Rubrivivax gelatinosus IL144: one gene and its partner. The protein of the gene in region 2 interacts with the protein of the main gene of each other region in a pairwise test. Links are inferred from orthologs where the notes say so. Each region holds a gene or a part of one and is shown on either strand. Other genes may lie near its edges. The genes, in order: pheT and secD.

What was found.
Region 1: the proteins of secD (region 2) and pheT interact in binary tests that used the Escherichia coli proteins (3 or more experiments, as listed by UniProt). The link is inferred for Rubrivivax gelatinosus IL144 from one-to-one orthologs.

Annotation. Positions count from the first base shown.
Region 1 is NC_017075.1:2,592,612-2,607,797, reverse strand. Bases 12,093-15,186 are described here. They hold pheT (phenylalanine--tRNA ligase subunit beta), read right to left. Parts: upstream 14,797-15,186; coding sequence 12,388-14,796; downstream 12,093-12,387. Other genes in these bases: pheS (phenylalanine--tRNA ligase subunit alpha), read right to left, coding at 14,812-15,186; RGE_RS11975 (integration host factor subunit alpha), read right to left, coding at 12,093-12,368. Also shown: RGE_RS12055 (sigma-54-dependent transcriptional regulator), read right to left, coding at 1-768; RGE_RS12050 (hypothetical protein), read right to left, coding at 995-1,201; RGE_RS12045 (hypothetical protein), read left to right, coding at 1,270-1,461; RGE_RS12040 (hypothetical protein), read right to left, coding at 1,476-1,727; RGE_RS24290 (hypothetical protein), read right to left, coding at 1,810-1,968; RGE_RS12035 (DUF4142 domain-containing protein), read right to left, coding at 2,108-2,680; RGE_RS23205 (response regulator), read right to left, coding at 2,734-3,108; RGE_RS23200 (sensor histidine kinase), read right to left, coding at 3,102-4,895; RGE_RS24070 (hypothetical protein), read left to right, coding at 5,188-5,418; RGE_RS12020 (NifB/NifX family molybdenum-iron cluster-binding protein), read left to right, coding at 5,430-5,813; RGE_RS12015 (hypothetical protein), read left to right, coding at 5,875-6,249; RGE_RS12010 (cobalamin B12-binding domain-containing protein), read right to left, coding at 6,268-7,026; RGE_RS12005 (TAXI family TRAP transporter solute-binding subunit), read left to right, coding at 7,458-8,852; RGE_RS12000 (hypothetical protein), read left to right, coding at 8,939-9,193; RGE_RS11995 (hypothetical protein), read right to left, coding at 9,230-9,589; RGE_RS11990 (helix-turn-helix transcriptional regulator), read left to right, coding at 9,627-10,481; and 4 more genes.
Region 2 is NC_017075.1:472,475-487,455, reverse strand. Bases 8,343-11,231 are described here. They hold secD (protein translocase subunit SecD), read right to left. Parts: upstream 10,797-11,231; coding sequence 8,889-10,796; downstream 8,343-8,888. Other genes in these bases: RGE_RS02210 (VanZ family protein), read right to left, coding at 11,222-11,231; yajC (preprotein translocase subunit YajC), read right to left, coding at 10,847-11,170; secF (protein translocase subunit SecF), read right to left, coding at 8,343-8,879. Outside these bases: RGE_RS02265 (head GIN domain-containing protein), read right to left, coding at 1-365; RGE_RS02260 (hypothetical protein), read right to left, coding at 483-812; fmt (methionyl-tRNA formyltransferase), read right to left, coding at 905-1,846; def (peptide deformylase), read right to left, coding at 1,852-2,370; RGE_RS02245 (LysM peptidoglycan-binding domain-containing protein), read left to right, coding at 2,591-3,769; DNA-processing protein DprA, read left to right, coding at 3,792-4,883; RGE_RS02235 (DUF494 family protein), read left to right, coding at 4,930-5,382; RGE_RS02230 (DUF1631 family protein), read right to left, coding at 5,477-7,795; more of secF, read right to left, coding at 7,845-8,342; more of RGE_RS02210, read right to left, coding at 11,232-14,380; RGE_RS02205 (hypothetical protein), read right to left, coding at 14,442-14,879. UniProt on the Escherichia coli protein: Part of the Sec protein translocase complex. Interacts with the SecYEG preprotein conducting channel. SecDF uses the proton motive force (PMF) to complete protein translocation after the ATP-dependent function of SecA.

The DNA of each region.
Region 1 (15,186 bases), 2.1 Mb from region 2 along the record:
CACGCGCAGCAGCTTGACCTGCAGCTCCAGCGGCATCTCGGTGATCTCGTCGAGGAACAGCGTGCCGCCGTTGGCGCGTTCGAAGAAGCCCAGGTGCTGGCGGTCGGCGCCGGTGAAGGCGCCCTTCTCGTGGCCGAAGATCTCGCTTTCGATCAGGTTCGGCGAGATCGCGCCGCAGTTGACCGCCAGGAACGGCCGCTGGCGGCGGCGCGACAGGTCGTGCACGGTCTGCGCGACGACCTCCTTGCCGGTGCCGCTCTCGCCGGTGATGAACACGGTGACCGCGGTGCCGGCGACGCGCGAGATCTGCTGGTACACGCGCAGCATCGGCGCCGACTGGCCCCAGAGGTGGCCGAAGCGCCCGCGTGTGGCGAGGTCGGCGTTCAGCGTCTCGACCTCGGCCTTCAGCGCCGAGGGCTTCATGAAGCGCGCGAGCACGCCTTCGAGCTGGCGCATCGCGATCGGTTTGACGAGGTAGTCGGCGGCGCCCAGGCGCAGGGCCTCGATCGAGGTGTCGAGGCTGGCGTGGCCGGTGATCAGCACGATCTCGGAGTTGGCGATCAGCTGCGGGTCGGCGAACAGGTCCATCCCGCTGCCGTCGGGCAGGCGCAGGTCCAGCAGCACCAGGTCGGGCTGCTGCATCGCGATCTGGCGTCGTGCGTCGCGCAGGGTGTGCGCGACGGCGACCGTGAAACGCTCGCCGGCGACGAGCTCGCGCAGGGTCGTGGCCGAATCGACATCGTCGTCCACGATCAGGGCATGGTGCATCGGCATGGAGTTCGGGCGCCTCGTGAGCGCCGTGGGGGTGTCGCGGAGCGCCCGATCATCGGTGACGGCGACGTCCAGGCCGGTGGCCCCTCCGACGGCCTTGTATCGAACTGTGTCCAGCGGCGCTCGCGGGCACGCTGCAGGCTGGCGAATCGCGTTTCACCGGCATCTCGCCAGGGCGCCGGCGACAAGCGCGCCGCCGGCGGGCTGAGGGCGCAGAGGGGACTCAGTGGCGTGCCGGCATCGGCGGCGGCGGTGCGCCGGGTTCTTCGATCGGCGGCAGCTCGGTCGGCGACGGCGGCTCGATGATCTCCGGCGGGATGCCGTCCGGACGCGGCGGCGGTGCTTCCGGCGGCGGCGGAACGGTCTCAGGAAGCGGCTGCGGAACGTGCAGCCGCAGCGCGGCGGCGGGTTGGAACGCGGACGGGATCATCGGGGTCTCCAATGGGAGCCGTCGCAGGGCAAGTGCTGTGCCGGGTGCGACGATTGCCCGTCGTCGCCATGAACACCTCTTCGCGCCCCTTCCGTCCCGGCGAATCGCTGCCGGCCGCCCATGTCCCCGACCTCGCCGAGGCCGATGCCTCGGTGGCCGGTGAAGAAGATCCCGGCGCGGCGGTCGACGACGGCGCCGCTGGTCCGCCGGTGCCGGACGTGCCGGTCGAACCGAAGCCGCGCCCACCGGGCGCGGCCTGACGCCGCGGCGTCGTTCAGCGGCTGGCGGCGGAGGCCGGGTCCATCGCGGAGCCGGCCGTGCTGTCCGAGCCCATCGTGCCGGAGCCGGCGGTGCTGCTCGGCATCGTCGTCGTGCCGGTGCCTGTTCCGGCCGGCGTCGTCGTCGTGCCGGTCGCCGGCGTGGTGGGTTCCGGCGTGCGGCGTTCGCAGGCCGTCAGCGTGAGGACGGCGGCGGCCGCCAGGGCGGAGAGCGTCGCCATGCGGCGCGCGGTCGTGGGAAGCGTCATCGGGATTTCCTGTCGTTGTGATGGCCGCTGAGCAGCGGCGAACGACGCCCGCCGGTGGCGGGCGTCGGCGAAGCGGGCGAACTCAGACCGGGCGGGCGTAGCCCGGGGCCGTGGAGATGGGGGGCGCCGAAGCGTGCACACGCGGCTTGGGCGTGCGTGCCAGTTCCAGCAGCCCCAGCAGCCAGGGCGCGCCGATGATCCAAAGCGGCAGGAAGCCGCCCCAGTTGCCGTTCATGTCCATGTCGAACTCCTTGACGGCCGACCGTGGCCGCGATGCACCAGGACGGCAACGCGCGTGCCCAGCGGCACGCGAGGCCGCCAAGGTGTCACGGCGTCGATTCCGCTCACGTCACAGAGGTCTGGTTGCAAACGCGGCGCGTTCAGCGCGACGCCTGCACCTTCTGCCGCAGCGCCCGCGCGCCTTCCAGGTGCTCGCGCAGTGTCGGCAGCGTCTTCGTCGCGAAGGCCTTCAGCTCGGCGTCGTCGCCGCGCTTGCTCTGCTTCTCGAACAGCTCGACGGTGCTCTCGTGGTCCTCGACCATCGCCTTGGCGAACTCCTGGTCGAAGTCCGCGCCCTTGAGCTTGCCCAGGCGCTCCATCGTGCGCCGCTGGTGGCGGTCGGACTCGGTCGGCGTGCCGACGCCGCGGGCCACCGCCAGGCGGTTGACCTGTTCGTTGGCCCCGGTGTGGTCGCGCACCATGAGCTCGCCGTACTGGCGCACGGCGTCGCTGCCGCCGCGTTCGCGCGCCATGTTGCCCAGCGCCACCTCGGCCATGCCGCCGGCGGCGGCCTTCTCCAGGAAATGGCGGTCGCCGCGGCTGACGTCGCGGTGGGCCGGCGCGGCCGCGGAGGCGGTGGCCGCCGGCGGGGCCGCCGTCTGGGCCCCGGCGGTGCCGGCCAGGGCGGCGACGGCGGCGATCAGGGCGAAGCGGAGCGTGCGGGTGTCATTCATCATCGGGTCCTCGTGTCGTTCGGACCCTGGGCAGGCAATCGCCGTGCGCGGCCTCAGCTTTCCTGGGCCGCAGGCTGCGGCGCCAGACCGTGATCGACGAGCAGCGCCTGCAGGGTCGCCGGGTCCAGCGGCTTGACGAGGTAGCCGTCGAAACCCGCTCGGGCGGCGGCGTCGCGGTCGGCTTCGGTGTTGTAGCCGGTCAGCGCGAACAGCCGCGTCGTCGCGCCGCCGGCGCGGGCCGCGGCGGCCAGCGCATGGCCGTCCAGGCCCGGCAGGCCGAGGTCGACCAGCGCCAGGTCGGGCACCTCGCGCCGGATCGCCTCCAGGCCCGACGGGCCGTCCGCTGCGGTGGAGACGGCGTGGCCCTCGAGCTGCAGCAGCGCCGCCAGCATCTCGCGGCTGTCGCTGTTGTCCTCGACGATCAGCACGCGCAGCGGCCGGCCGGCCGGGGCCGCGAGCGCCGGCGCGCCAGGCGCACGGTGAACACCGAGCCGCCGAGCTCGCCGCCGTTGGCCGCGTCGACCTCGCCGCCGTGCAGCGCGACGATCTGGCGCACGATCGCCAGGCCCAGGCCGACGCCGCCGGAGGCCCGGTCGATCGGCCGCGAGCCCTGGGAGAAGGAGTCGAAGACGCGCGGCAGCAGCTCGGGCTCGAGCCCCGGGCCGTCGTCGGCGACGACGATCAGCGCCTGCGCCGCTTCGGCCCGCACCGCCAGCCGCACGCGCCCGCCGGCCGGCGTGTACTTGCAGGCGTTGTCCAGCAGGTTGGCGACGACCTGTTCCAGCCGCACCTCGTCGCCCTCGACCCACACCGGCTCGGCGCGCAGCTCGATCGCCAGCTCGCTGCCGCGGCCGGCGGCCTCGAAGTGGTCCAGCACGTGACGCGCGAGCGCCGACAGCTCCACCGGCCGGCGGTCGATGCTGAGCTTGCCCGAGGCCAGGCGGGTGGCGTCGAGCAGGTCGTCGACCATCCGGCGCAGATGCCGGGTCTGGCGATGCACGACCTCGGTGGCGCGGGCGCGGTCCCCCGGCGCGCTGTGCGGCCAGGCGAGCACCTCGGCGGCCGAGGCGATGGCGCTCAGCGGATTGCGCAGCTCGTGGCCGAGCATCGCGATGTACTGGTCCTTGGAACGGCTGGCCGCTTCGGCGATCGAGCGCGCGCGGCTCTCGCTGGCCAGCGCACGCGCCTGGGCCTCGTCGCGTGCGCGTCGCGCCTCGGCGGCCTCCTGCACCTTCTGCCGAACGGTGTCGGCATCGACTTGCGACAGGCGGGCATCGGCGGCGTCGTCATCGCCCCCGGCGATGCCGGCGGCCATCTCCAGCACGCCGCTCATCGCGCCGGCGATGCGGTTGCTGATGACCGCCGCCAGCAGCAGCGCGGCCACGGTCGCCGCGGCCAGCGAAACGACGGTGACCAGGGTCGTCTTGCGCACCGTGCCGTCGAGCACCGCGACCGGGGCGCCGCTGGCCAGCACCCAGCCCGTCGAGCGCAGCCGGCTGAAGGCGCTGAAGTAAGGCGTGCCGTCGAGGCTGCGCCCGGTGAGCACGCCGTCGTCCTGGCCGTGCGTAGCCTGGCGGAACTGCGGCGGCGAGGCCTCGCCCACCCAGACCTCATGGTCCAGCGTGCGCGCGACGATGCGGCCGTCACGGTCGCTGAGCGTCACCGTGCCGGGCCCGGGCACGGCGTAGCGCCGCAGGAAGGCGATCCATTCCCGATCGCCGACCGTCACCACCAGCACCGAGCCGCCGGGCTGGACCGGCACCGCGATGTAGCTGCGATGGCCGGTTTCGCCGTCGCCGAGCAGGCCCGAGACGAAGGCCGCGCCGGACTCGCGCACGCCTTCGACGACCGTGGCCGGAACCGGTGCTTCGTCGTGGGCGTCGCGGCTCAGGCGCCACAGCGGTGGCGCGCCGGGCGCCGCCAGCAGCGTGATCGAGCGCCAAAGCGGCTGGCTGGCGAAGAGCGCCGCGGCGTCGGACCGGTCGACGAGTTCGCCGCCTGCGCCTCGGTCCTCCGCCAGTCGCGCCAGCACGCTGAGGCTGGACTCCACCTGGGAGTCCAGCGCCAGCCTCAGGGCGGTGACGCGTTCGCGCAGCCGCTCCTCCTGTTCGTGGCGCTGCACCGACTGCAGCTGAACCAGCGTCGCCCCGGCCAGCAGGGCGATCGGCACGACGAGGGCGACGACCAGCGCGAGCAGCTGCGAACGGATGCGCACCGCGTCAGCGCCCCGGGGCGCGGCACGGGCCGCACGGGGCAAGGACCTCGCCGGCGAAGGCGCGACGAACGGACAGACGCATCGAGAGCCTCCTGCAGCAGCTGCGGACGGGACAGCGTGGACTGACGAGTATCGTGCAGCGGCGGCCGCCTCGCCCCGCCCGTCCCGGTGTCGCGCGGGGTTGCCTCGTGGGCCGGCCGCTGCAGGAAGCTCGCGAAGGGGCTTGGTCACGCGATGCTGCAGCGCAGCATGACTCTGGTATAAAGGGTTAACCCTTAACCGGACCACCACCATGAACCGCGCCCTGCTCCTCTTCGCCGCCTCCGTCGTGGCCATCGCCGCGGCCCAGGCCGCCGACCTCGGTTACCACCCTGCCCTGTCCAAGACGCGTCCGACGCCGGCCGGCATCGACGCCTCGACCTTCATCCCGGGCCATCCGGCGCGCGGTGCCGCCGGTCAGGCGCCCCAGGCCGCCCAGGCGACGGTCTCCCAGGCCCCGGCCTCGGCTCCCCAGGCGCACTGAGCGGGGCCGCGGTGCGCGTCGCCGTCGCTGTCGAACCATCGGGCCAGATCTCCGGCCACGCCGGCCAGTGCCGTCACTGGTGGGTCTACGACTGCCAGGCCGGCGCCGCGCTGCCCGAACCGCAGGCGGTCGAACTCGCCCGCGAGCAGCTGCCGCACCATTTCAAGGACGACGGGCCGCACCCGCTGCGCGGCTGCGAGATCCTCGTCGTCGGCAGCGCCGGCGAGGGCTTCGTGCGCCACATGGCCGCTTGGGGCGCCGAGGTGGTACGCACCGGCGAACGCGATCCGCGTCGTGCGCTCGAACAGCTGATCGCCGGCGAGGCCTTGCCGGACACGCGGCCGGACCTGTCGCTGGTGCTCTGCAAGCTGCGCGACCTGTTCTCGCGCCACTGAGGCTTGACCGGGTCGCGGGGCCGGCTCAGCATCGGGCCACCTCCTTGAGGGCGCCAAGACGATGAGCACGCCACTGACGGGCCTGTCCCGGTTCTGTTTTGCCGCGCTGTTCGCGCTCGCCGTGCCGCTGGGCGGCTGCGCCGCCGCGTCGGCCGAGGCTCGCGTGAGCGTCTACACCTCGGCCGGCACGCGCCAGTGCGAACCGGCAGCCACCGACCCGATGCCTGCCGCCCTGGCGCGGCTCGCGGCGGCAGGCGTCGAAGCGAGCGCGCCGCGCTGCGGCCACGACGGCCGCATCCGTGCCGCGATGTGCGGCATGTCCGACGGGCGCATCCTCGTCGTCGACGTGCCCGCCGCGGCGCTGGTGAAGGCCAAGGAACTGGGCTGGCGGCCGCTCGCCGACCTGCCCGACGCGACGGTCGACCGCTGCGCCTGAGGCGACGCCCGCCGGGCGTCAGTGCAGCAGCTCGAAACGCGAGGCCCAGCGGCTGCGGCCGTCGGCGCCGACGCGGCGTGCCGCGCTGCGATCCTCGTGGAACGCGCGGCCGCTGACCACCACCACCAGGTTCGGGTTCTGCGACACCGCGCGGGCGCGGGCGATGGCCTGTGCCAGCCGGTCGAGGCGGTGCGAGCGCCGGAACGACGGACTCAGCGACACGCAGAGCACGTCGTAGTGCCGCGCCGCCACCAGCGACTGCAGTGCGGCGTCGGTCTCGGGGTACTCGGACTGCGGCAGCCAGCCGGCCTGCCACAGCGACTCGGCATCGAGGGCCGCGCCCAGCATGTGCGGTTCACCGGGCAGCGGCACGACCAGCGCGGCACGGCCGGCATGGCCGGCGACACGCGTGCCCGCGCCGTCGATCTGGCGCAGTTCGGACAGCAGCCGGCACAGGCCGATGGTGACGTCGGCCTCGCTGCAGTCGTCGGCCGCCCAGCGGTCGCCCAGGCGGCGTGCCGCCGGTTCGACGAGGTCGGTGAACAGCCGGTGCAGCGAGCCGTGGCCGGCGTAGTGCTCGCACAGCAGTTCGCGCACGCCGGCGCCGGTGGGGCCGATCAGGCGCCGCGCGAGTTCGACCGCGCGACGTTCGTCGACGCAGGCCGGCAAGGACTGGTGCCAGGCGACCAGCCCGGGCAGCAGCACCGACTCGATCAAACGCATCACGTCGGCCTGGCTGCGGCCGACGGCCGACGGCGCGCCGAGCCGGACCGCCATCGGCATCGCCGGCGAAGTGCAAGGTGTCAGGGCCAGGGGGCCGCCCGCGAACGCCGAGACGCCCATCGGCAGCGGGATCACCGCGGTGCGCCGGCGCGACGCATTGCTGCGAAGCTGATACCAGGCGCGCGCAAGGCGGTCGGCTGGGCCTTCGAGCCAGTTTGCCGCGCGTTGGGCGCCTTGCCACAGAGCCGATATCAGGCGGCGGGCCTGTCTCTGCGGTGACGGCTCCAATGCGGGCGCAGGTCCGGTGCTGCGTTCCGTCATGTCCCAATCCTAATCAGGAATGCCGAGCCGGCATGGGGTTGAAGCAAACACTTATCACTTTCCCTGAGAGGCAGGCGCGGCACGTCCCGGCACACGGAATGTGATGCCGTCGGACGGGATTCGCCCGCTTCGGCAAAACCATCGGCTCCGCTATCGTCGCCGTCGTGCCTTCCGACTCCGACAAGCCCCGCTCTCCCGCCGTGCGCCCGGCCGCGCTTCGCTGGCGCGACACCCTGCTGCAGCTCTCGGCCTGGGCTTCGCTCTCGCTGGCGCTGGCCGCGGTGGCGGCGGCCTGGTTCGCCTACCGCTGGCTGGACCCGACGCCCGAACGCCGCATCGTGATGGCCAGCGGTCCGGCCCAGGGGGCATACGACGAGTTCGCTCGCCGCTACGTGCCCCTGCTGAAGGCGCACGGCGTGGATCTGCGCATCGTCGCGACGCGCGGCTCGGACGACAACCTGCGGCTGCTGCGCGACCCGGCCTCGGGCGTGCAGGTGGGCTTCGTCCAGGGCGGCGTGGACCCGCGCGCCGCCGGTGATGGCGACGGGCTGATGTCGCTGGGCACCGTCGCCCACGAGCCGCTGTGGGTCTTCTACCGCGAGGCGAGCGCCCGTCCCTTCGGCCGGCAGGGTCTGAGCCGGATCGCGCAGATGAGCGGCTGGCGAGTCGAGATCGGCCCGGACGGCGGCGGCACCGCGCCGCTGTGGCGCCAGCTCGTCGCGGCCAACGGCGTCGATCCGGCGGCGATGCACCTGGACAACCGGCCGACGGTGTTCGGCGTCGTCGAACTCGTCGAAGGCCGTGCCGACGCGCTGGCCATGGTTTCGGCCGCTGACGCGCCGCTCGTGCAGTACCTGCTGCGCGCGCCGGGCATCCGCCTGCTCGACTTCGACCAGGCCCAGGCCTATGCGCGCCGCTTCCCCTTCCTGCATGCGCTGGTGCTGCCTCGCGGCGTCGTCGACCTGGCGCGCGACGAACCGCCGGCGGACCTTCATCTCGTCGCCACCAACGCTTCGCTGGTCGCACGCGAGGACCTGCACCCGGCGCTGGTGCAGTTGCTGGTCCAGGCCGAGCGCCAGGCCCACGGCGGTGCCGGCTGGCTGCACTCGCCCGGCGACTTCCCGCAGGCGGTCAGCGCCGAATGGCCCTTGTCGCCTGAAGCCGACCGCTACGCCCGCAACGGCCCTCCCTGGCTGCAGCGCTACCTGCCGTTCTGGCTGGCGAACTTCGTCGACCGGATGTGGATCGTGCTGCTGCCGTTGCTGGCGGCGCTGATCCCCTTGTCGCGCGTGCTGCCGCCGCTGCTGACGATGCGCTTTCGGTCCCGGGTGTACCGCTGGTATGCCAACCTGCGTGAACTCGAACAGGCGATCGAACGGCCCGACGCCGAGTTCGGCCGGCTGCACGCCGAACTCGACCGCATCGACGCCCAGATCGCGCGCATCGGTCTGCCGCTGGCCTACACCGGCGAGCTCTACGACCTGCGAAGCCACGTGCAGCTGGTGCGCAAGCGTCTGCTCGCCCGAGCCGCGGCCTGCGCCGAACCGGCCGATCGCTGAGCACGAGCCGGGCACCGCGATTGCCCATGGGACGGCCCGGCCGTTCCGCCATGCCGGACCCGCCATCGCACTGCTTCGAGGCCGCCATGGACGAGCGATCGAACCCGATCCGACATCACGCCAGCGCTCCGCCGATCTTCCTGCCGGCCGGTCACGTGGGGCCGGTGCTGCTGCCGGGCACGAACCGTGAGGTCTGGTGGACCGGGCGCGTGGCGATCGGGCTGCGCTACGAGCGCCCGCCGCGCGCCGAGCCGATGGGGCGATCGGCGCTCTGGGTGCAGGTGTTGATGCTGGCCTGGGCGCGCCGCCGGGGCCGCCTGGCCAAATCCGAGCGTTGCTGAGCATTCACCGGGCCCTGCAGGCGCCTTCGGCGCCTTTCAGCACGGCATCGACGGCGTCCTGGTGCGCCGCACCCGCGGCGTGGCGGGCGTGCCGAGCCCGGCGTGGCGCCGCAGCATGCGCAGGATGCTGCAGACGGTCTCGCGCCACGGGAGTTCATGCGTCAGCCGGTTGAGCGCGACGATGGCCGCCAGCCGCTCGTCCTCGGGCGCCGATGCGCCGCGGCAACGCAGGTTCGACGCGATCCCGTTCGGATCGCTCAGCACCACCACCCCCGGGCGCACCTCGGTCCAGGCCCAGCTCGCGGCGACTTCGACGCCGTCGACCGTGGCCGCCCAGACGGTGTCGCCGCTCCAGTGAGCCGCCTTTTCGCACGGCGGTTCGACGCGTGTGCCCATGTGCCACCACGCCGGCCATTCGGCTGGGTCCTCAGGCATGTACCATTCGCGAACCGGCCACAACCGGATCATCCAGGGTTCAACGCAAACCGAGCCCATTACATCACCGTCCGCGAAGGAGTTCGCCGGTGCCCGAACCCGTATAGGCGAGGACTCCGGCTTGTTGGTCAACGCGATGAAATACCAGGATTACCTGGACATTGGCACCGCCGGCGATCGTGCGACGTTCGAATCCCGCCTCGTGCGTTTTGCCCAGAACCTCGAGTTCCCGATCGTCCAGGCCGTGCTGATGGTCAAGCGCCCGTCGCAGCCTTCGCTGGTGGCGCGCATCGGCAACCTTCCGCGCAGCTTCCAGGAGGCGTCGATGGACGAGGCTGACTCGCGTCGCGACCCCGTCCTGCAGCGCCTGCTGACCGCCAGCCTGCCGTTCATCTACGACCAGGAGACCTACGTGCACGCCGGTGCCGGCGACCTGTGGGAGACCCAGGCCTTCCACGGTTTTCGCACCGGCATCTCGATGTCGCTGCACATGCCCGGTGGCCGGCAGTTCCTGTTCGGCGTCGACCGCGACCAGCCGCTGCCAGCCGACGATCGCGACCTGACGCGGCTGATGGCTGACCTGCAACTGCTGGCCGTGCACGCGCAGGAGACCGCCGCTCGCGTGATGCTTCCGCGTTCCGCCTACGGCACGTCGGGCGTGCCCAAGCTCACGCCGCGGGAGCGCGAGGTGCTGCTCTGGACGCGCGAAGGCAAGTCTGCCTGGGCGATCGGCCAGATCCTGTCCATGAGCGAACACACGGTCGTCTTCCACCTGCGCAACGCGATGACAAAGCTCGAGGTCTCCAGCAAGCACAGCGCCGTGCTGAAGGCGATGGAACTCGGCCTGCTCTGACGCCGCTGCGGGGCCGACAGGCCGCCCTCCGGATGAAAAAAGAGGCGTCGCCCACCGGGGGCGACGCCTGATGCGAGTGCGCTGGAGGGACGAACGCTCCCGCATCGAAGGCCCGGGTCGTGATCACCAGCACTTGCCGGGCGCAGAAACCATGACGCGTCTGCGTCGAATTCCAGCGGAGCGAAGATCGAAGGACTTCACGGTTCCGCCGGAATTTGTTCAGTCATTCAAAGGCCGCCGGTACGCGGAAAGCCGAAGAGTTCTGCAATGATGTCCCACATAATCGCCTCCATTAGCCGCCGAATTGGCGGAGAATTCGTTGAAGCGAATTCCATCAGGCGAGCGCCGTTTTGAGACCTACAAACCTTTGCAGGTGGCGTGGGGCGAACGTGTGCAGACGCGCACGGACGGGCGCAGGCTAGCCCGGCGGGGCTTTGCGCCGCCGGAGGCTCGGAAGGAGATCGAAGGGTGTCTCCCGGCGCTAGAGCCGCGGCGAGAGCCCGGCACCTGCGCTGCAGGGCGGGCAACGCGCGCCGAGGTGGCGCGCGGCAGCCGGCGTGGCGGCCGGCTGGAGGAGCGTCAGGCGATCAGCCGAACGCGCAGGAGCCGGGGCCGCCGGCGCGGCCGCAGCCGGCGCAGGGGCTCGGCGGCGCTTCGGGGGCCGACTTTCCGGTGGCAAATACCGACAGCTGCTTTTCCAGCGTCGTGGAATGGCAGTGCGGACATTCGGGAATGGTGTCCGAGCGAACCAGCGCCTCGAAGTGCTGGCCGCATTCCTGGCAGGCGTATTCGTAGAGTGGCATCGTCAAATGTGATGACGCAGCGCTGAGACTGCGAAGCCTTCTATTGTGATGCGTGCCGTGGCGCCGAAGATCCGAAAAAAGCAAAAGGCCCGGTATCTTGCGATACCGGGCCTCGGCTTTTTAATGGTCGGGGTGGCGGGATTCGAACTCGCGACCCCTTGCACCCCATGCAAGTGCGCTACCAGGCTGCGCTACACCCCGACGAAGCCTTGCAGTATACATCAGACCAAGCGCTTGTGAATCACGGCGTGAGCAATTCGCGGATCGACAGCAGTTCGGCGCGCAGATGCTCGGCTCCGTCCGGCCAGCGGTCGAGCCCATCGCACAGCGGCGCCGGCGGCGCTTCCGCCAACTCTGCGAGACCGTCGAGGGCCTCGTCCAGGTCCGCTGCCGCGCCAGCCTCCTGGGCGTCGAGTGCCGCGGCACGCGCGGCCGAATGCCCTTCGGCGAGGCGGTTGCGCGCCCCGCTGATCGTGAAGCCCTGGTCGTAGAGCAGTTCGCGGATGCGCCGGATCAGCAGCACCTCGTGGTGCTGGTAATAGCGGCGGTTGCCCCGCCGCTTCATCGGCTTGAGCTGCGTGAACTCCTGTTCCCAGTACCGCAGCACGTACGGCTTGACGCCGCAGAGCTCGCTCACCTCACCGATGGTGAAGTAGCGCTTGGCGGGAATGGAGGGGAGCGTTTTCTCCATTGAAAACAACAGGATCGACGCGGGATCGAGACTTTACTCGAAGTCCCCTTCGGCCGGCGTGTCGCCTTGCACGATCGCCTTCAACTTGTGACTGGCGTGGAAGGTGACGACGTTGCGCGCCTTGATCGGGATGAGCTCGCCGGTGCGCGGGTTGCGGCCCGGGCGCGGCGCCTTGCGGCGGATGTTGAAGTTGCCGAAACCCGAGAGCTTGACGTCGTCGCCTTCGACGAGCGTGCCGTGCACGATCTCGAAGAAGGCTTCGACCATGTCCTTGGACTCGCGCTTGTTCAGGCCCAGCCGGTCAAACAGCAGGTCGGCCAGCTCGGCCTTCGTCAGGGTCGGCGTCTCCAGCGACGGCAGGATCACGCGTTCCTTCGGTGCGGTGTCGGTCATGACGATTCTCGGCTAGGGCTCAGCTGCGCAGGCGCGCGCCGCAGGCGGCCTGCACGCGTTCGACGGCGGCGGCGACGGCGGCTTCGATGCGTTCCTCGGTCAGGGTCGCCGCCGGGTCCAGCAGTTCCAGGCGCACGGCCAGGCTGCGTTCACCCGCGGCAAGACCGCCACCCGGTTGCGCCGGCTTGTAGAGATCGAACAGCGTCGCCTGGCGCACCAGGGCGTCGGCTCGCAGCGCGGCGATCAGCGCGTCGTGACGCACGCCCTCGCCCACCACCAGCGCCAGGTCGCGCCAGACGGACTGCTGGCGCGATAGCGGCTCGACGTTCGGCAGAGGACGTTCGAGCAGCGCCGCGGCTTCGAACTCGAAGACCACCGGGGCTTGCGGCAGTTCGTACGCCTGGCGCCACTTCGGATGCAGCTCGCCGACGAAACCGACGGCACGGCCGTCGACCTCGACGCGCGCGCAGCGCCCCGGATGCAGCGCCGGGTGCTCGGCGGCGACGAAGACCGGCTTGCGCGGCGCGAACAGCGCCTCGACATCGGCCTTGACGTCGAAGAAGTCGACCGGGCGCTCCTTCTGCCCCCATTGCAGCGGCGCGACGCCGCCGTAGGCCAGGCCGGCCACACGCAGCGGCTGGGCGACGCCGGCCACGGCCAGCGGGCCGTCGACCACCGTCGGGTCGCGGCGGAAGACGCGGCCGATCTCGAAGACCCGCACGCGCGTCGCCTTGCGCGCCAGGTTGCCGCGCAGCACGGCGACCAGGCTGCCTATGAGGCTGGATCGCATCACGGCCAGCGGCGCGGCGATCGGGTTCAGCACCTTGATCGGGTCGGTGTTGCCGGCCAGCTCGCGCTCCCAGCGTTCCTCGACGAAGCTGAAGTTGATCGTCTCCTGGTAGTCGAGCGCGGCGACCGCCCGCTGCAGCGCCGAGGCGCTGCGGCGCGCCTCGGGGCGCACGCGCGCCGTCACCGGCGCCAGCGGCGGCGTCGCCGGCAGCTTGTCGTAGCCGACGACGCGCGCGACCTCCTCGATCAGGTCTTCCTCGATCTTCAGGTCGAAGCGCCAGCTCGGCGGCGTCACGGTCAGGCGGCCGGGTTCCTCGCTGAACTGCAGGCCCAGGCGGCGAAAGACCTCGGCGCACTGCGGCTGCGTCAGCGGCAGGCCGGTGACCTTGGCGGCACGCTCGACACGCAGCGTCACCGGCTCGGCCTTCGGCAGCGCCAGCGTCTGGTCGTCCATCGGGCCGGCTTCGCCGCCGCAGATGTCGATGATCAGCTGCGTGATGCGCTCGATGTGCTCGACGGTCAGCGCCGGGTCGACGCCACGCTCGAAACGGTGGCCGGCGTCGGTGCTGAAGTTGTAGCGCCGCGAACGGCCCTGCACCGCCTCGGGCCACCAGAACGCGGCCTCGACATAGACGTTCTTCGTGTCGTCGGACACCGCGGTGGCGTCGCCGCCCATGATGCCGGCCAGCGACTCGACCTGCACCGCGTCGGCGATGACGCCGACCTTGGCGTCCACGGTGATCGTGTTGCCGTTGAGCAGCTTCAGCGTCTCGCCTTCGCGGCCCCAGCGCACGACCAGCTTCTCGTGGATCTTGTCGAGGTCGAAGATGTGCGACGGGCGGCCGAACTCGAACATCACGTAGTTCGAGATGTCGACCAGCGCGCTGACGCTGCGCTGGCCGCAACGCGCCAGGCGGTCGACCATCCACTGCGGCGTCTTGGCCTTCGTGTCGACGCCACGCACGACGCGGCCGGAGAAGCGGCCGCACAGGTCGGCCGCCTGCACCTCGACCGGCAGGCGCTGGTCGTGCGCCGGCACGACGGGGGCGATGGCCGGCGTCACCAGCGGCGTGCCGGTCAGCGCCGAGACCTCGCGCGCGATGCCGTAGACGCTCAGTGCGTGCGCCAGGTTGGGCGTGAGCTTGAGCGTGAAGACGGTGTCGTCGAGCTTCAGGTATTCGCGGATGTTCTGGCCCACCGGCGCGTCGGCCGGCAGTTCGAGCAGGCCGCCGTGTTCATCGGCGATCTTCAGCTCGCGCGCCGAGCACAGCATGCCGAAGCTCTGAACGCCGCGCAGCTTGCCGACGCCGATCTTGAACGGCTTGCCGTCCTCGCCGGGCGGCAGCACCGCGCCGACGGTGGCCAGCGGTGCCTTCAGACCGGCGCGGGCGTTGGGCGCGCCGCAGACGATCTGCAACGGCTCGGCGGCACCGATCGACACCTTGCAGACGCGCAGGCGGTCGGCCTGCGGATGCGGTTCGGCTTCGAGGATCTCGGCGACGACGATGCCGGTGAACGGCGGCGCCACCGGCTCCAGGCTCTCGACCTCTAGGCCGGACATGGTCAGCAGGTCAGCGAGCTGTTGCGTGCCGAGCGGGGGGTTGCAGAACTCGCGCAACCAGGATTCTGGGAACTGCATGCGGCTCTCGTCGGGTCAGCGGAACTGGGAAAGGAAGCGCAGGTCGTTGTCGAAGAACAGGCGCAGGTCGGGCACGCCGTAACGCAGCATGGCCAGGCGGTCCGGGCCCATGCCGAAGGCGAAGCCGATGTGGCGCTCGGGGTCGAGACCGAAGTTGCGCACGACGTTCGGGTGCACCTGGCCGGAGCCGGCGACCTCGAGCCAGCGCCCGGCCAGCGGGCCGCTGCGGAAGGCGATGTCGATTTCGGCCGAGGGTTCGGTGAACGGGAAGAACGACGGCCGGAAACGCACGTCGAAGTCGTCGGTCTCGAAGAACTGGCGGATGAACTCCGAGAAGACGAACTTCAGGTCCTTGAAGCTGACGTTCTCGCCGATCCACAGGCCTTCGCA
Region 2 (14,981 bases):
CCCGAGCCCGAACTGCCCACGCGTCGCAGGTTGACGACCTCGACGCTGGCCTTGGCCTTGCCGCGGTTGAAGAACGAGAAGCCTTCCTCGCGCACGCGGATCACCAGCGTGCGCTGGCCGCGACGCTCCTCGACCTTGACCTCCAGCCGCGCCAGCAGATCGGCGTCGCCGTCCAGGCGCACGGACTCGCGCGCGCCGGGACGCACCGCGAGGTCGACCGGGCCGCTGACCTGGATCGCGCTGAAGTCGGCCAGCGGGCCGAAGTCGGTCATCGTCGCCGCCTGCGCGGGCGCGGCGGCGAAGCTGAGCACGGCGAACATCGCCGAAGCGCCGGCGACGGCGAGGGTGGAGAGAAGTCTTTTCATGGCAGCGGCTCCAGACGGATGCCGGCATCCTGCCTGCGCCGCCGCATCACGGCCATCACGCTGCGACGAAGCGCAGCCGCGGCCGACGGAACGCCGTGGCGCCCGCCCGGACCGTCGTCAGGAGTGCTTCTTGTGGCCGGCGTCGGCCGCCGGCGCGTCGTCCTTGGCGTCCTCGGGCGCCGCGTCCTTGGCGACCGCGGTGGCGGCGCCCTGCGGCGCAACGACCTCGATGTTGTTCTCGCGCATGTAGTCGTTCATCTCCTTCCAGCCGGCGAACACGGCGGCCTTGTCGGCCTTCTTGTTCATGCCGAAGCAGTCCTCGATCGCGCGGCCGGCGTGACGGCAGGCGGCGCCGATGGCGCGGCCGTCGGCGTCCTTCTTGGCGGCGACGGCCGAAGCCGACTCGATGCCGAGCTGGTCGCAGCCGGCGATGGCCAGCGGCAGCACGACAGCGGCCGCGACACGGAGCGGGAGACGGAGGCGAAGGATCTTCACCGCCGGAATATCGGCCGCCGCGGCGGCGGCTTGAGCGCCGCCGTTCAGCCCAGGCGCGTGCCCGGCGCGACCGGCCGGCCCTTCAGGAACTCGCGCGCCGGCACGCGGCGGCCGCCGGTGCGCTGCAGTTCGCGCAATTCCAGCGCGCCTTCGCCGCAGGCGACGACGAGACCGCCCTCGCCCGCCGCGAGCACGCGGCCCGGCTCGCCGGACCCGGCCACGACCGCGGCACGCCAGAGCTTGAACGCCTCGCCGTCGAGCGTGAAGCTGCAGCCGGGGAAGGGATCGAAGGCGCGCACGCGGCGTTCGATGACGGCCGCCGGCAGCGTCCAGTCGACGGCGCCCTCGGCCTTCTCGATCTTGGCGGCATAGTTAGCGCCTGCTTCGGGCTGCGGTTGGGGCGGCAGCGCGTCGAGCCGGCCGAGCGCGTCGACGACCAGGCGCGCGCCCAGCGCCGCCAGCTTGTCGTGCAGCGTCGCCGTCGTGTCGTCGGCGGCGATGACCAGCGATTCCTTCAGCAGCATCGGCCCGGTGTCCAGGCCGGCGTCCATCTGCATGATCGTGATGCCGGTCTCGGCGTCGCCGGCCTCGATCGCACGGTGGATCGGCGCCGCGCCGCGCCAGCGCGGCAGCAGCGAGCCGTGGATGTTGATGCAGCCCAGGCGCGGCAGGTCCAGCACCCACTGCGGCAGGATCAGGCCGTAGGCGGCGACGACGAGAACGTCGGGCGCCGCCTGTTCGAGCGCCGCGCGTCCGGCCGCGGCCTCGTCGGGATACTTGCCGTCCAGCCGCAGGCTGCGCGGCTGCGCCACCGGCAGGCCGTGCGCCAGCGCGCACTGCTTGACCGGCGAGGCCTGCAGCTTCATGCCGCGGCCGGCCGGGCGGTCGGGCTGGGTCAGCACCAGCGGCACCTCGATGCCGGCGGCGAGCATCGCGTCGAGCGCGACACGCGCGAACTCGGGCGTGCCGGCGAAGGCCGCGCGCAAACGGATCATGCGACGCCGCGCGCTTCTTCGCGGGCGCGCTTGGCCATCTTGATCTTGATGCGTTCGCGCTTGAGCAGGCTGAGGTACTCGACGAACACCTTGCCGTCGAGATGATCGATCTCGTGCTGGGCGCAGACCGCGGCCAGGCCGTCGAGCGCGATGTCGAACTCGGCGCCTTCGCGGTCGAGCGCACGCACCGTCACGCGGGCGTTGCGCGTCACCTTGTCCCAGACCTGCGGCACCGACAGGCAGCCCTCTTCCCAGATCACCAGCTCCTCGCTGCGGGCGACGATCTGCGGGTTGATGAAGACCATCGGCTGGTCGTGTTCGGGCGAGGTGTCCATCACGAACAGGCGCTCGTGCACGTCGACCTGGGTGGCCGCCAGGCCGACCCCTTCGGATTCGTACATCGTCTCGAGCATGTCGGCGACGAGCTGCTTGATGCGCGCGTCGACGGCCTCGACGGGCTTGGCGACCTTGTGCAGCCGGGGATCGGGATAACGCAGGATGGGGAGTTGGGCCATGGTGCGGCGGCGAATGGTGCCCGGTCGTCGGAGCCGGGCCACGTCGCGGCGCCCGGCAGCGTGAACGGCTGCACGCGGGCGCGGCGGCAACGACGATTTCGTTACGACATCAAGGGTTTACGGGCAGAATCTGCCAATTCAAGTGAGCAGTTCGCGCCCGCAGCCCCTGCGAATTGTCGCACCCGCCGCGCGACGCCCCTTGCGAGGAGAGCAAAGACCCATGAGCCGCCCGAGGCCGCTGAAGATCACGCGCTGGGGTGCCGTCGCCGCGCAGGCCACCATGGCCGCCGCCGTCGCCGCCGCGCTGCCCGCGCAGGCCGCGCCGAACTATCCCGTGACGCCGACGCAACGCGACACCGCGCGTCAGGTCGCGCAGGCCGGCGTGCCGCTGTCCGAACTGGCGCCCGACGCGCCCGAGTCGCACGTCGTGAAGCGCGGCGACACGCTCTGGGACATCTCCAAGCTGTTCCTGAAGAGCCCCTGGCGCTGGCCCGAGCTGTGGGGCATGAACCTCGACCAGATCCGCAACCCGCACCTGATCTTCCCCGGCCAGGTGCTGGTGCTGGTCAAGCGCGACGGCCGCGCGATGCTGCAGGTCGGCCAGTCGGTGAGCGCCGACCCGCCGGTCGAACGCCTGTCGCCGCGCGTGCGCTCGGAGCTGCTGGACAACGGCGCCATCGCCTCGATCCCGCTGCACCTGATCGGCCCCTTCCTCAACGAGGCGGTGGTCTTCGAGACCAACGAACTCGAACTCGCGCCGCGCATCGTCGCGACGCAGGAAGGCCGCGTGCTGCTGTCGCGCGGCGAGACCGCCTACGTGATGGGCGACCTGGGCGGCGCACGCGAGTTCCGCCTGTTCCGCGAACCCCAGCCGGTGCGCGACCCCGAGACGCGCGAGATCCTCGGCTACGAGGCGCGCTACGTCGGCACCGCCGACTACGTGCGCCCTGGCGAGGAACGCCTGGGCGCCGACGGCAAGCCGCGCGCGGTGCCGGCGACCTTCGTCGTCACCACGATCCGCATGGAAGCCGGCGTCGGCGACCGGCTGTCGCCCGTGCCGCAGCGCGAGCTGACCGCCTACGCGCCGCACGCGCCCGCGGTGCCGGTCGAAGGCCGCATCGCCTCGCTGTACGGCGACGCGCTGTCGGCCGGCCAGAACCAGATCGTCGCGCTGAACAAGGGCCGCCGCGACGGCCTGGAACGCGGCCACGTGCTGGCGCTGTGGCGCGCCGGGCGCGCCGACTTCGACACCACCAGCGGCAAGAAGACGCCGATCCAGCTGCCCGACGAGCGCCACGGCCTGCTCTTCGTGTTCCGCGTCTTCGAGCGCGTGTCCTACGCGCTGATCGTCAACGTGAAGGATCCGGTCGTGCCCGGAGATCGCTTCACCAGCCCCTGAGCCGGCTGATCGGCAGGCCGCCGTGGCGATCCCGGACGACTTCGACGCCTGGTTCCGCCTGCTGCAGACGCCGGGACTCGGCCGCGAAGGCGCGCGCCGCATGCTCGCGGCCTTCGGCAGCCCCGATGCGGCGCTGGGCGCGACGGCGCAGGCGCTGACCGAGCTCGGCGGGCCGGCGCTGGCAGCGACGATGGCGCGCCGCGAGCCCGAGTGCGAGGCCCGCCTGACCGCCGCACGCGCCTGGCTGGCCGACGGCGCCGAGCGCCACGTGCTGACGCTGGGCGACGCGCTCTATCCGCCGCTGCTGCTGCAGACCGCCGACCCGCCGCTGCTGCTGTACGTGCAGGGCCGTGCCTCGCTGCTGGCCGCGGAGTCGGTGGCCATCGTCGGCAGCCGCGACGCGACGCCGCAAGGCCTCGCCAACGCCCGCGAGTTCGCCCGCGAACTGGCGCAGGCCGGCCTGAGCGTCGTCTCCGGCCTGGCCGCCGGCATCGACGGCGCGGCGCACGAAGGCGCGCTTGCCGCCGGCGGCACCACGCTCGCCGTCGTCGGCACCGGCCCCGACCGCGTCTACCCGGCACGCCACCGCGCGCTGGCGCGGCGCATCGCCGACACCGGCGCCATCGTCAGCGAGTACGACCCGGGAACGCCGGTGCTGCCGGAGCACTTCCCGCAGCGCAACCGCATCATCGCGGCACTCTCGCGCGGCACGCTGGTCGTCGAGGCAGCGCCGCGTTCGGGCTCGCTGATCACCGCCCGCCTGGCCGTCGAAGCCGGGCGCGAGGTGTTCGCGGTGCCCGGCTCGATCCACTCGGCGCAGTCCAAGGGCTGCCACGCGCTGATCCGCCAGGGCGCGCTGCTCGTCGAGAGCGCCGCCGACATCCTCGAAGCGCTGCGCGGCACGCGCCCGGCAGCAGCGCCTGCCGAGACGGGCGACGAAGCCGAGGACCCGCTGCTCGCCGCGCTCGGCCACGACCCGGCGACGCTGGACGCGCTGCTGGCGCGCACCGGCTGGCCGAGCGCAGAACTGAGCGCCAAGCTGCTCGAGCTGGAGCTCGACGGCCGGGTCGCGCGCCTGCCGGGCGGACTTTTCCAACGCCGCATCGCGGGCTGAGTCCGGGCCGCGGGCAGCGGCGGGCCCCCTGGGGTATAGTGAATCCATGTTCGACGTCCTCGTGTACCTCTACGAGAACTACTGGCGGCCGGACGCCTGTCCCGACCCCCAGCAGCTCCAGCGCAAGCTGTCGGCCGTCGGCTTCGAGTCCGACGAGATCCAGGAAGCGCTGCGCTGGCTGGAAGGCCTGGCCCACAGTGCCGACACCAGCGTCGGCAGCGCGATGCCGGGCAGCCTGCGCGTCTACACCGAGGCCGAGCGTGACCTGCTCGGCGAGGAATCGATCGGCTTCATCTGCTTCCTCGAGTCCGCCGGCGTGCTGCCGGCGCCGATGCGCGAGATGGTCATCGACCGCGCGACCGCTGTCGGCACCGGCCCGATCGGGCTGGAAGACCTGAAGATCATCGTCCTGATGGTCTTCTGGAGCCTGGGCGAAGAGCCCGACGCGCTGATCCTCGACGAACTCTTCGTCGCCGCCGAAGACCGGCTGATCCACTGAGCCCGCACGCACGAGGCCGGAAGGCCTTGCGCGCCTGGCTCAGGCCCGAGCGCGATTTCACGCGCGACGGCTGAGCCCGCCCTCCCCCGAACCCTCAGTTCAGCAGCCGCGACGCGTCGACGTCGAGCTTGGCCAGCGCACTGCGTGTCGCGCGCACCGTCAGCGCCTCGTCCTGCGCCGGCAGCAGCAGCCCGGCCTGCAGGTACGAGGCCAGCCGCTGCTGCTGGAACAGCACGCAGCGGCCCTGGGCGGTGACGAACAGCGACAGCTGCCGCCGCATGCCCTGCCAGGCGAGCTGCACCGCCTCGTTGCGGTCGCGGTACTCGAGCATGAACCAGCTGCCGACCTGAAGCTCGCGCGCCCAGGCCAGCATCGCCGGCGACGGCATCGAGCCGCCGTCGAGCACGACCTCCAGGTCGGCGCTCTGGTGGCCCGACAGGTCGAGCACCATCGACTCGTCGATGCGCACGTCCTCGGCGTCGGGCAGCAGCTCTTCCAGCGTCTCCAGCCGGTCCATCAGCTCGCGCAGACGGTCGTCCGGAATGGCCGCGGTCTTGGCGGTGAAAGCCGCCGCCAGCGAGTTGTTGAGCTGCTGGATCTGCTCGTCCTGGCGCTCGGCGTCCATGCCGGCCGAGGCCATGCCCTCGCGCAGCGACTTCAGCAGCGGCGGCAGGCGGCGGATGACCTCGGCGCGCTCCTCGCGCGTGACCTTGGCGCTGGCCGACCAGATCAGGTCGGCCGCGGCACGTTTCATCGAGCGCGTCTCCTGGCCCTGGGCGCCGTAGCGCACGGCGGTCGTCGCCAGCACGTCGGCCCAGACGTGGAACAGGAACTGGCGCACGCCTTCCTGCACCGGCATGTCGTTCAACATGCGGCGCAGCTCGATCGTGTACTGGATCGCCAGCGTCTCGCGCTGCTCGACCTGCTGGGCCAGCGAGACGCCGCGCCGCGTGGCCTCGTTCTCGGTGCGGAAGTAGTGCTCGAGGAACTTCTCGAACTCGGTCAGCACGGTCTGGAAGACGCGCCGGCCGGTGTCGGGATAGGCCTCGACGACCTGGACGATGCGCTTGATCTCGCGCTCCAGCGCGTCGCCGACCTTCTGCGCAGCGCTGTCGAAGCCCATCACGCAGGCGCCCATGCGGTCGATCAGGCGGCGTGCCGGGTGGTCGACGGTGGCGAAGAAATCGGGCTCGGTGACGGCCACGCGCAGCACCGGCATCTGCAGCCGCGCGAACCAGACGCGCACCGCCGCCGGGATGCGCTCCTCGGTCAGGATGCTCTGGAACAGCAGCGCGACGATCTCGATCGTGGCGCGCTCCTCGGGCGTCGCGGCGGCCTTCTTCAGCTGCTGCTTGCGCTGCTGGATGTCCTCCAGCAGCACTGGCGAGGTGGCCGGCGCGTCGACGCCGGCGGCCGTCGTCGTCATGCGCTGGCGGATGCCGGCCTCGGCGGTGTCGATCGCGCGCGCCAAACCCGGCGACAGGCCCTGCGGCCGCGTCGACTGGCCGAACGCCGGCACCTGGCGCCCGACCAGCCGGTTGAGCCGGCCGAGCACCGCCTCGGCGTGGTCACGGCCGCGCGCGAACGGCGCCGCCCGGGTCATCATGCGCGTCTCGTCGCCGACGCCGCGCATCAGCCCGCTGCCCGAGCCGTAGGCCGAGGGCGGGCCGGAGATCGGCGTGTGGCCGAAACCCGTCGGCGGCCCCGAGTCACCGCTACCTGCGTAGCCGCCGCCCGAGGGCAGCGCCGCCGGATGGCTGCGCGAACGGCGGATGAAGGGCCGCAGATCGACCTCCGGCAGCACGCCGCGTTCGGCGAGCCAGCGGTTGGTCTCGTGGTAGGCCTCCTCGGCCAGCAGCGCGAACTCCTCGTGCAGCACCGGCTGCAGTTCGCGCCACGACACCAGCGTCTGGCCCGACGCGCGCCAGGCCTCGAAGACGATGCGCGCCAGCACGTGGGCGCGCAGCATGTCGTGGGCGTCGAGCTCGCCGCGGCCTTCGAGGTGGGCGATGCGCGAGCGCAGGTCGGCGAACTCCCAGGACGCGCGGTCCATCATCGCCAGCGCCAGGCGCGAGGTGACGATCTCGAGTTCGATCGTGTCGTCGTCGACCAGCGTCAGCTGGCCCGGCGACATCGACGGCAGGTCGCCGAGACGGGTGGTCGAGCCGCCGTGCAGCAGCGCGTGGCGCAGGCCGTTGACCAAGCCGCGGTGCCAGGACTGCGCACCGGCGTTCAGCCCCTGCAGCATGTCGCGGCGGCGCTGGAACGCGGCGTGCTCGGTCGGTTTCTCGAAGAGGGAACGGGCGCCGTCGAGCGCTGCCTGCACCAGGGCCGGCAGGCCCTTGACCAGTTCCTCGGTGTACAGGCGCCGGGCCTGGCTCGCGAGGTTGGTGTTGGGGGCGCCGGCCGCCATCGGTCGGTCGTCCGTCTGTGCAAGGCCGCGGGCGGCCGTTGCACCGACTCTACACCACGGCCCCGGCGTTCGGGTCGTTCGGATCGTTCTCCTTGACCCCTGCCTTCACCAGGTCCTCGCGCTTGACACCGAGCCACATCGCGATGCCGGCGGCGACGAAGATCGACGAGTAGATGCCGAACAGGATGCCGATCGTCAGCGCGACCGCGAAGTAGTGCAGCGTCGCGCCGCCGAAGAACAGCATCGACAGCACCATCATCTGCGTGGAGCCGTGGGTGATGATCGTGCGGCTCGTGGTGCTCGTGATCGCGTGGTCGATCACCTGGTGCGTCGACATCTTGCGCATCTTGCGGAAGGTCTCGCGGATCCGGTCGAAGATGACGACCGACTCGTTGACCGAGTAGCCCAGCACCGCCAGCACCGCCGCCAGCACCGCCAGCGAGAACTCCCACTGGAAGAAGGCGAAGAAGCCCAGGATGATCACGACGTCGTGCAGGTTGGCGATGATGCCCGCGACGGCGAACTTCCACTCGAAGCGGAAGGCCAAGTACATCATGATGCCCAGCACCGTGAAGCCCAGCGCCAGCGCGCCGTCGCGCGCCAGCTCGGCGCCGACCGACGGCCCGACGAGCTCGGTGCGCGACAGCCTCAGCGGCTCGGCGCCGGCCGCCGTGGTGCACGACGGACGGCTGACCTGCTCGCCCTGCGGCGTCGTGTACTCCTTGGTGCCGGTGCTGCCGCTTTCGGCCGCGCACAGCGCGCCGAACACCTGGCCGGCCACCTGATCCTGCTTCTGGCCGTCGCGCAGCGGCAGCCGGATCATCACGTCGCGCGAGGTGCCGAAGTTCTGCACCTGCACTTCGCCGAAGCCCAGCTTCTCGACCGCCTGGCGCGTGCGCTCCAGGTCGGCCGGCTGCGAGTACGCGACCTCGACGACGGTGCCGCCGGTGAACTCGATCGACAGGTGCAGCCCGCGGCTGAACAGGAAGAACACCGCGGCGAGGAAGGTCAGGAACGAGATGACGTTCAGCGCCAGCGTGTAGCGCATGAACGGGATGTCGCGGCGGAAACGGAAGAACTCCATATGTCCTCCTCAGGCCTTGGCGTTTTGCTTGTCTTCGGCGGGCACGGGAGTGCCGCCGTCCGGGCGCCAGACCTGGCCGATCGACACCGACTTGAGCTTCTTCTGGCGGCCGTACCAGAGGTTCACGAGGCCACGCGAGAACATCACCGACGAGAACATCGAGGTCAGGATGCCCAGGCAGTGCACGACGGCGAAGCCGCGCACCGGGCCGGACCCGAAGGCCAGCAGCGCCAGGCCGGCGATCAGCGTCGTGACGTTCGAGTCCAGGATGGTGCCGAACGCACGTTCGTAGCCGGCGTTGATCGCCACCTGCGGTGTGGCGCCGTGGCGCAGCTCCTCGCGCACGCGCTCGTTGATCAGCACGTTCGAGTCGATCGCCATGCCCAGCACCAGCGCGATGGCGGCGATGCCCGGCAGCGACAGCGTCGCCTGCAGCATCGACAGCACCGCGATCAGCATCAGCAGGTTGAAGGCCAGCGCCAGCGTCGAGAACACGCCGAACAGCATGTAGTACAGGCACATGAAGATCGCGATCGCGACGAAGCCCCACAGCACGCTGTGGAAGCCCTTGGCGATGTTCTCGGCGCCCAGGCTCGGGCCGATCGTGCGTTCCTCGATGATCTCCATCGGCGCGGCCAGCGAGCCGGCGCGCAGCAGCAGCGCCTGGTCGCTCGCCTCCTCGGTCGTCATGCGGCCCGAGATCTGCACCCGGCCGCCGCCGATCTCGCTGCGGATCACCGGCGCGGTGACGACCTCGCCCTTGCCCTTCTCGAAGAGCAGGATGGCCATGCGCTTGCCGACGTTCTCGCGAGTCACGTCCTTGAAGATGCGCGCGCCGCGTGCGTCCAGCGTCAGGTTGACGGTCGGCTCGTGGGTCTGGCCGTCGAAGCCGGGCTGGGCGTCGGTGAGGTTCTCGCCGGTCAGCACGACGTTGCGGTAGACGATCACCGGCTGGCCGCCGCGCTCGAGGAAGCGCTCGCTGCCGAAGGGCACCGGGCCCGAGCCGCGCACCGCGTCCATCGCCTCGTTGGTCTCGTTGACCAGGCGGATCTCCAGCGTCGCGGTGCGGCCGATGATGTCCTTGGCCTTGGCCGTGTCCTGCACGCCCGGCAGTTGCACGACGACGCGGTCGATGCCCTGCTGCTGGATCACCGGCTCGGCGACGCCGAGCTCGTTGACGCGGTTGTTCAGCGTCGAGATGTTCTGCTTGAGCGCCTGCTCCTGCACGCGCGTCGCGGCCTGCGGCTTGAGCGTGCCGACGAGCTTGGTGTCGCCGGTGGCGGCGTCGGCCGTCGGCGTCCACTGTAGGTCGGGCAGCTGGTCGGTGAGCAGGCTGCGCGCCTGCTCGGCCAGCGCCGTCTCGCGGAAGCGCACCTCGACGGCGTTGCCTTCGCGCGTGATGCCGGCGTGGCGGATGTTCTTGTCGCGCAGCAGCGTGCGCACGTCACCGGCGACGGCCTCGGCCTTCTTCGTCAGCGCGGCCTTCATGTCGACCTGCATCAGGAAGTGCACGCCGCCGCGCAGGTCCAGGCCCAGGTACATCGGCAGCGCGTGGATCCTGGCCATCCACTGCGGCGAACGCGACACCAGGTTCAGCGCGACGATCCAGGTCGGGTCGTTGGCGTCCGGGTTCAGCGCGTGCGCGATCGCGTCCTTGGCCTTGATCTGGGTGTCGGTGTCGTCGAAGCGCGCACGCACCGAGGTGCCGTCGAGCTGGACGAAGTCGGCCTTCAGGCCAGCGCTCGAGAGGATCTGCTCGACGCGCTGGACCATCGCCGGGTCCATCTTGACGGTGGCCTTGCCCGAGGACACCTGCACCGCGGGCGCCTCGCCGTAGAAGTTCGGCACCGTGTAGAGCAGGCCGACCACGAAGGCGAAGGCGAGGATCGCGTACTTCCACCAGGGGTAGCGGTTCATGGAGATTCCTGGGACAGCGTCGTGCGGCCGGACGCGGCCGCGCGCGGGATTTACTTGTACGAGCCCTTGGGCAGGACCTGCAGCACCGAGACGCGCTGCACCTGCAGTTCGACGCCGTCGGCCACCTCGACGTGCAGGATGCTGTCGCTGAGCTTGGCCACGCGGCCGATGACGCCGCCGGCGATGACGACCTCGTCACCCTTGGCGAGCGCCTCGACCATCGTCTTGTGTTCCTTCTGTTTCTTCATCTGCGGGCGGATCATGATGAAGTACAGCACCACGAACATCAGCACCAGCGGCAGGATGCTGAACAGCGAGGACTCGGCGCCGCCGGCGGGTGCGGCAGCCTGGGCGAAGGCGGAGGAAATGAACACGGCGATCCTTCAGGATGTCTGGAGCCCGCTGACGCGGGCGAACCGGCAATTCTAGGGGGCGGCCCCGGGCCGCGGATTGCGCGGGCCCTCGCGCCGCGGGGAGTCCAGCGGCGCGGCCCCGGCCAGCCAGGGCAGCAGCAGCGCCAGCAGCAGGAATCGCGGCGTGTCCACCAGCGTGTTCAGCAGCCCGCTGGCGACGAAGGCGGCCAGTGCGCCGGTCGCCGCGGCGGCCAGCGCATCGCCCCGGCGCGCCCGCGACAGCGCCGCCGCGAGCGCCAGCCCCAGCACCGCCGCCCAGGCGAAGACGCCGAACCAGCCCTGATCGAACAGCAGCGCCACCGGCAGGCTGTGCACGTGCCACGGCGGGTCGACGTCGGTGGCGAAGAACCAGCGCGCCAGCCCGCGTTCGAAGCCGCCGTTGGCGAGGTACTGGCCACCGGCGGCGTCGTGCAGCGACAGCGCGCCGACGTCGAGCGCGGGCGCTTCGGCCGGCGTCAGCAGCGACAGCTTCAGCGGCAGCGTGCCCGGCGGCACCGCGAGCCGCGCACTGGCCGACACCCAGGCGCCGGGCGCCGAGGCCTGCGCCGGCTGCAGCGTCGCCCGGCTGCACTCGCGTGAACTCAGCATCGCCTTGCGGCACAGCGTCACCGCCAGTTCCACCGGCCCGGCGGCACGGCGCAGCGAGGCCGACAGCAGCAGTTCGGGCGCGCCGGCGGCATCGACGATCTGTTCGACGTACAGCGTCGCGCCGGGCGCCAGGCGCAGGAAGGGGCGGCCGTCCTCCTGCTGCCAGGCGTAGCGCGCGGCGTGCACCGGCTCGCGGCTGCCCCAGTAGTGCAGGTCGGGGTAACGCCCGGGGCCGGCGCCGAACAGCGCCGTGGCCAGGCCCGGCGGGCGGATCTCCAGCGCGTCGGTCCAGTGCGCCTGGCGCGTCGCCAGATCCTGGCCGCTGCGGCCCAGGCGCTGCTGGGCGTACGGGCCCAGCAGCACCGGCAAGGCGGCGGCGGCCGTCAGCAACAGCGCCAGGCCGGCCAGCAGCGCCCGGCCGCGCCCGCCGCCGCGGCGCGACAGCAGCAGCGCCGCCGTCACCGCCAGCGCCAAGGCGCCGGCCACCCAGCCGTTGCGCGAGTACGTCACCGCCAGCGCGTAGCCCGCGGCGGCCAGCAGCAGCACGCCGCCGGCACGCGCCGCCGCCGAGCGCGCGCCCAGCGTCTGGGCGAGCACGAAGGCCAAGCCGATCGCCAGATAACACTCGACGTACGCGCCACCGCGGTGCATCGCCGAGAACGGCCCGGTGACGCGGTAGTCGGCGGCGAAGTCCAGCAGCCCGGCGAACGCCGAACGTTCGGCGACGATCCAGACCACCGTCAGCGCCAGCCCGGCCGCCATGCCGGCACCGAACATCGAGGCGCGCGCCGCGCCGTCGTGCTCGAGCCGCCGCCACAGGCCGACGAGCAGCCAGGCCTCGACACCGCCCTTGGCGATGCGCAGCGCGTTGACCGGGCTCGTGAAGCTCCACCAGTCGCCGGCCGCCGGCAGCGACGGCGGCCACAGCGCGCGCAGCGTCGAGGCGGCGAAGGACAGCGCCAGCAGCCCGAAAGCCAGCGCCAGCAGGCGCGGCCCGCGCGCCGCCACCGCCGGCCTGGGCACGCGGGCCGCGACGACGGCAGCGCAGGCCAGCAGCAGCAGGTCGAACTCGTCGACGAAGAAACGCCCGGTCCACGGCGCCAGGTCCAGCACCGGCAGCGTCGCCGGGACCAGCGCCAGCGCCAGCACCGGACGCCAGGCCACGAGTGCCGCCGCAGCCCCCAGGCCGACGAGCAGCAGGCCGCCGAAGGGCTGGTACAGCAGCGCCACCGCGAGCAGCGGCGCCAGCGCCAGCCAGGGCAGCGGCGAGGCCCGCGGCGCGCTCTCGCCGACCGGCGCGACGGCCGGCGCGGCCGCCGCACGCGGCCCTTCGGCCAGCGCCCGCAGCAGCGCGTGCAGCACCCAGGCCGCCGCCGGCGCGATCAGCAGGTTGGTCGGGTCGGGGTGGCGGCCGCCACCGAGGAAGAACTTGCTCGCCTCGACCAGCGCCGCCGCGGCCAGCACCCAGCCGGCCGCCGTGCGTGCCGGCCGCCCCCAGGCCCAGCCCAGCGCGGCCAGCGGCAGATAGGCCAGCGCGACGCTGCCGGCGCTCTGCAGCGCCAGCGCCTCGGTCGTGTAGTAGTGGTAGTAGAACGGCAGCAGCCGCAGCTGCTCCCAGGACGCCGCCGCGCCGGCCAGGCCATGCCAGGGCCCGCTGAACCAGCCGTTGACCGCCGCCAGCAGCGGCAGCCAGGCCAGCAGCACCAGCACCGTGAAGCGGCGCAGGAACGCCGCCACGACCGGCACGCCGCCGGCCGCCAGCCGCGGCGCCAGCGCCGCCCCGACGGCGAAACCCGCCGCCCGTGCCAGCACCGAAGCCCCCTGGCTGACGCCCGAGGCGAGCAGCAGCTGCGCGAGTTCGAGGGCGACACCGGCCGCGGCGCCGGCGAGCGCCGCCGCGCCGACGCTGCGACGAAGCCGCAGCACGATCAGCCAGCCCAGCGGCGCGGCCACCGCGGCTTCGACCACGAGCTTCAGCAGCGCCAGCGGCCCGGAGTCCACCGGCGCCAGCAGCCAGCCCCACTGGTCGGAGCGCAGCTTGGCCGCCAGTTCGCCGGGCGACAGCAGCAGGTCGTAGGGGAACAGCGACAGCAGCAGCCAGGCCACCGCGTACAGCTCGAGCAGCCGCGGCCCCCAGACCGCCGGCCCGCGATGCAAGGTTTCGACCAGCCGCCCCACCCCGCGGCCGGCCAGCGGCGCCGCGGCGACGCCCAGCGCCGAGCCGATGCCCTCGGCCAGCAGGTCGTTCAGCGACACCGTGCGCGGCGGGAAGAAGATCTGCAGGAACTCGACCGCGACCGCCAGCACGACGGCGGCCGCGAGGGCCAGCACCGGCGCTGCAGCGCCGAGCCCCAGGGCGCGGGCACTGCGCGCCGCCAGCACGCCCAGCGGCATGTAGAGCACGCCGTTGGCCACCCAGTCGGCGCGCGAGCCGACGCCCAGGTTCAGATAGGGGATGTGGGCGAAACGCGCCAGCGCCTCGCCGAGCGGCAAGGGCTGGAAGTCCAGCGGCACCAGGCTGCCGTAGACGACGAAGAAGGCGTAGGCGGCGCAGGCCGCGAGCAGACGGGAGCGGTCGGACATTCGGGCCGCCGGGGGCCACAAGAGCAGGTGCGCAGCCGACGGCGGCGCCCGCGGGAATCGATCAGCAGCCCGTCTGGCCGGCCTTGACGGTGACGTTGGTGACCGTCACGCCGCTCGTGGAGACCAGCGTGTACGGGCCGCCGTTGCTGCCGCAGACGGCCCACGAGTAGGTCGCCGACCCGCCGTAGTTGTGCACCAGCAGCGTGTTGTTGCCGGCGCCCGAGTAGCTCCAGGAGCCGACCGTCTGGCTCGGATCGACCTTGTCGTTCGGGCCCTTCTTGTAGTCGATCAGCGCACCCGTGACGGCGTCACCGGAGCCCTGATGGAACTCCTGCCAGCGATCGTTGCCGCTGGTGGCGCACATCGTCTTGCCGATGATCTGGTTGCCGATCTGGTTGCGGTTGAGCCGCGCCCCGCCATTGGGACAGGTCTGCGCCGACGCGGCCGCGGCCACGCCCAGCAACGCCACGGCGACCATGCACTGGGTCGATTTCGACATACGGAGCCCCCTCGTTCGAACTGCCGCAGTCTACGGTGGCCGCTGTCGTCAGGACAGGCGACGCCACCCCCGGAAAACGGGGAGCCCCCGGAGGCCGTTCGT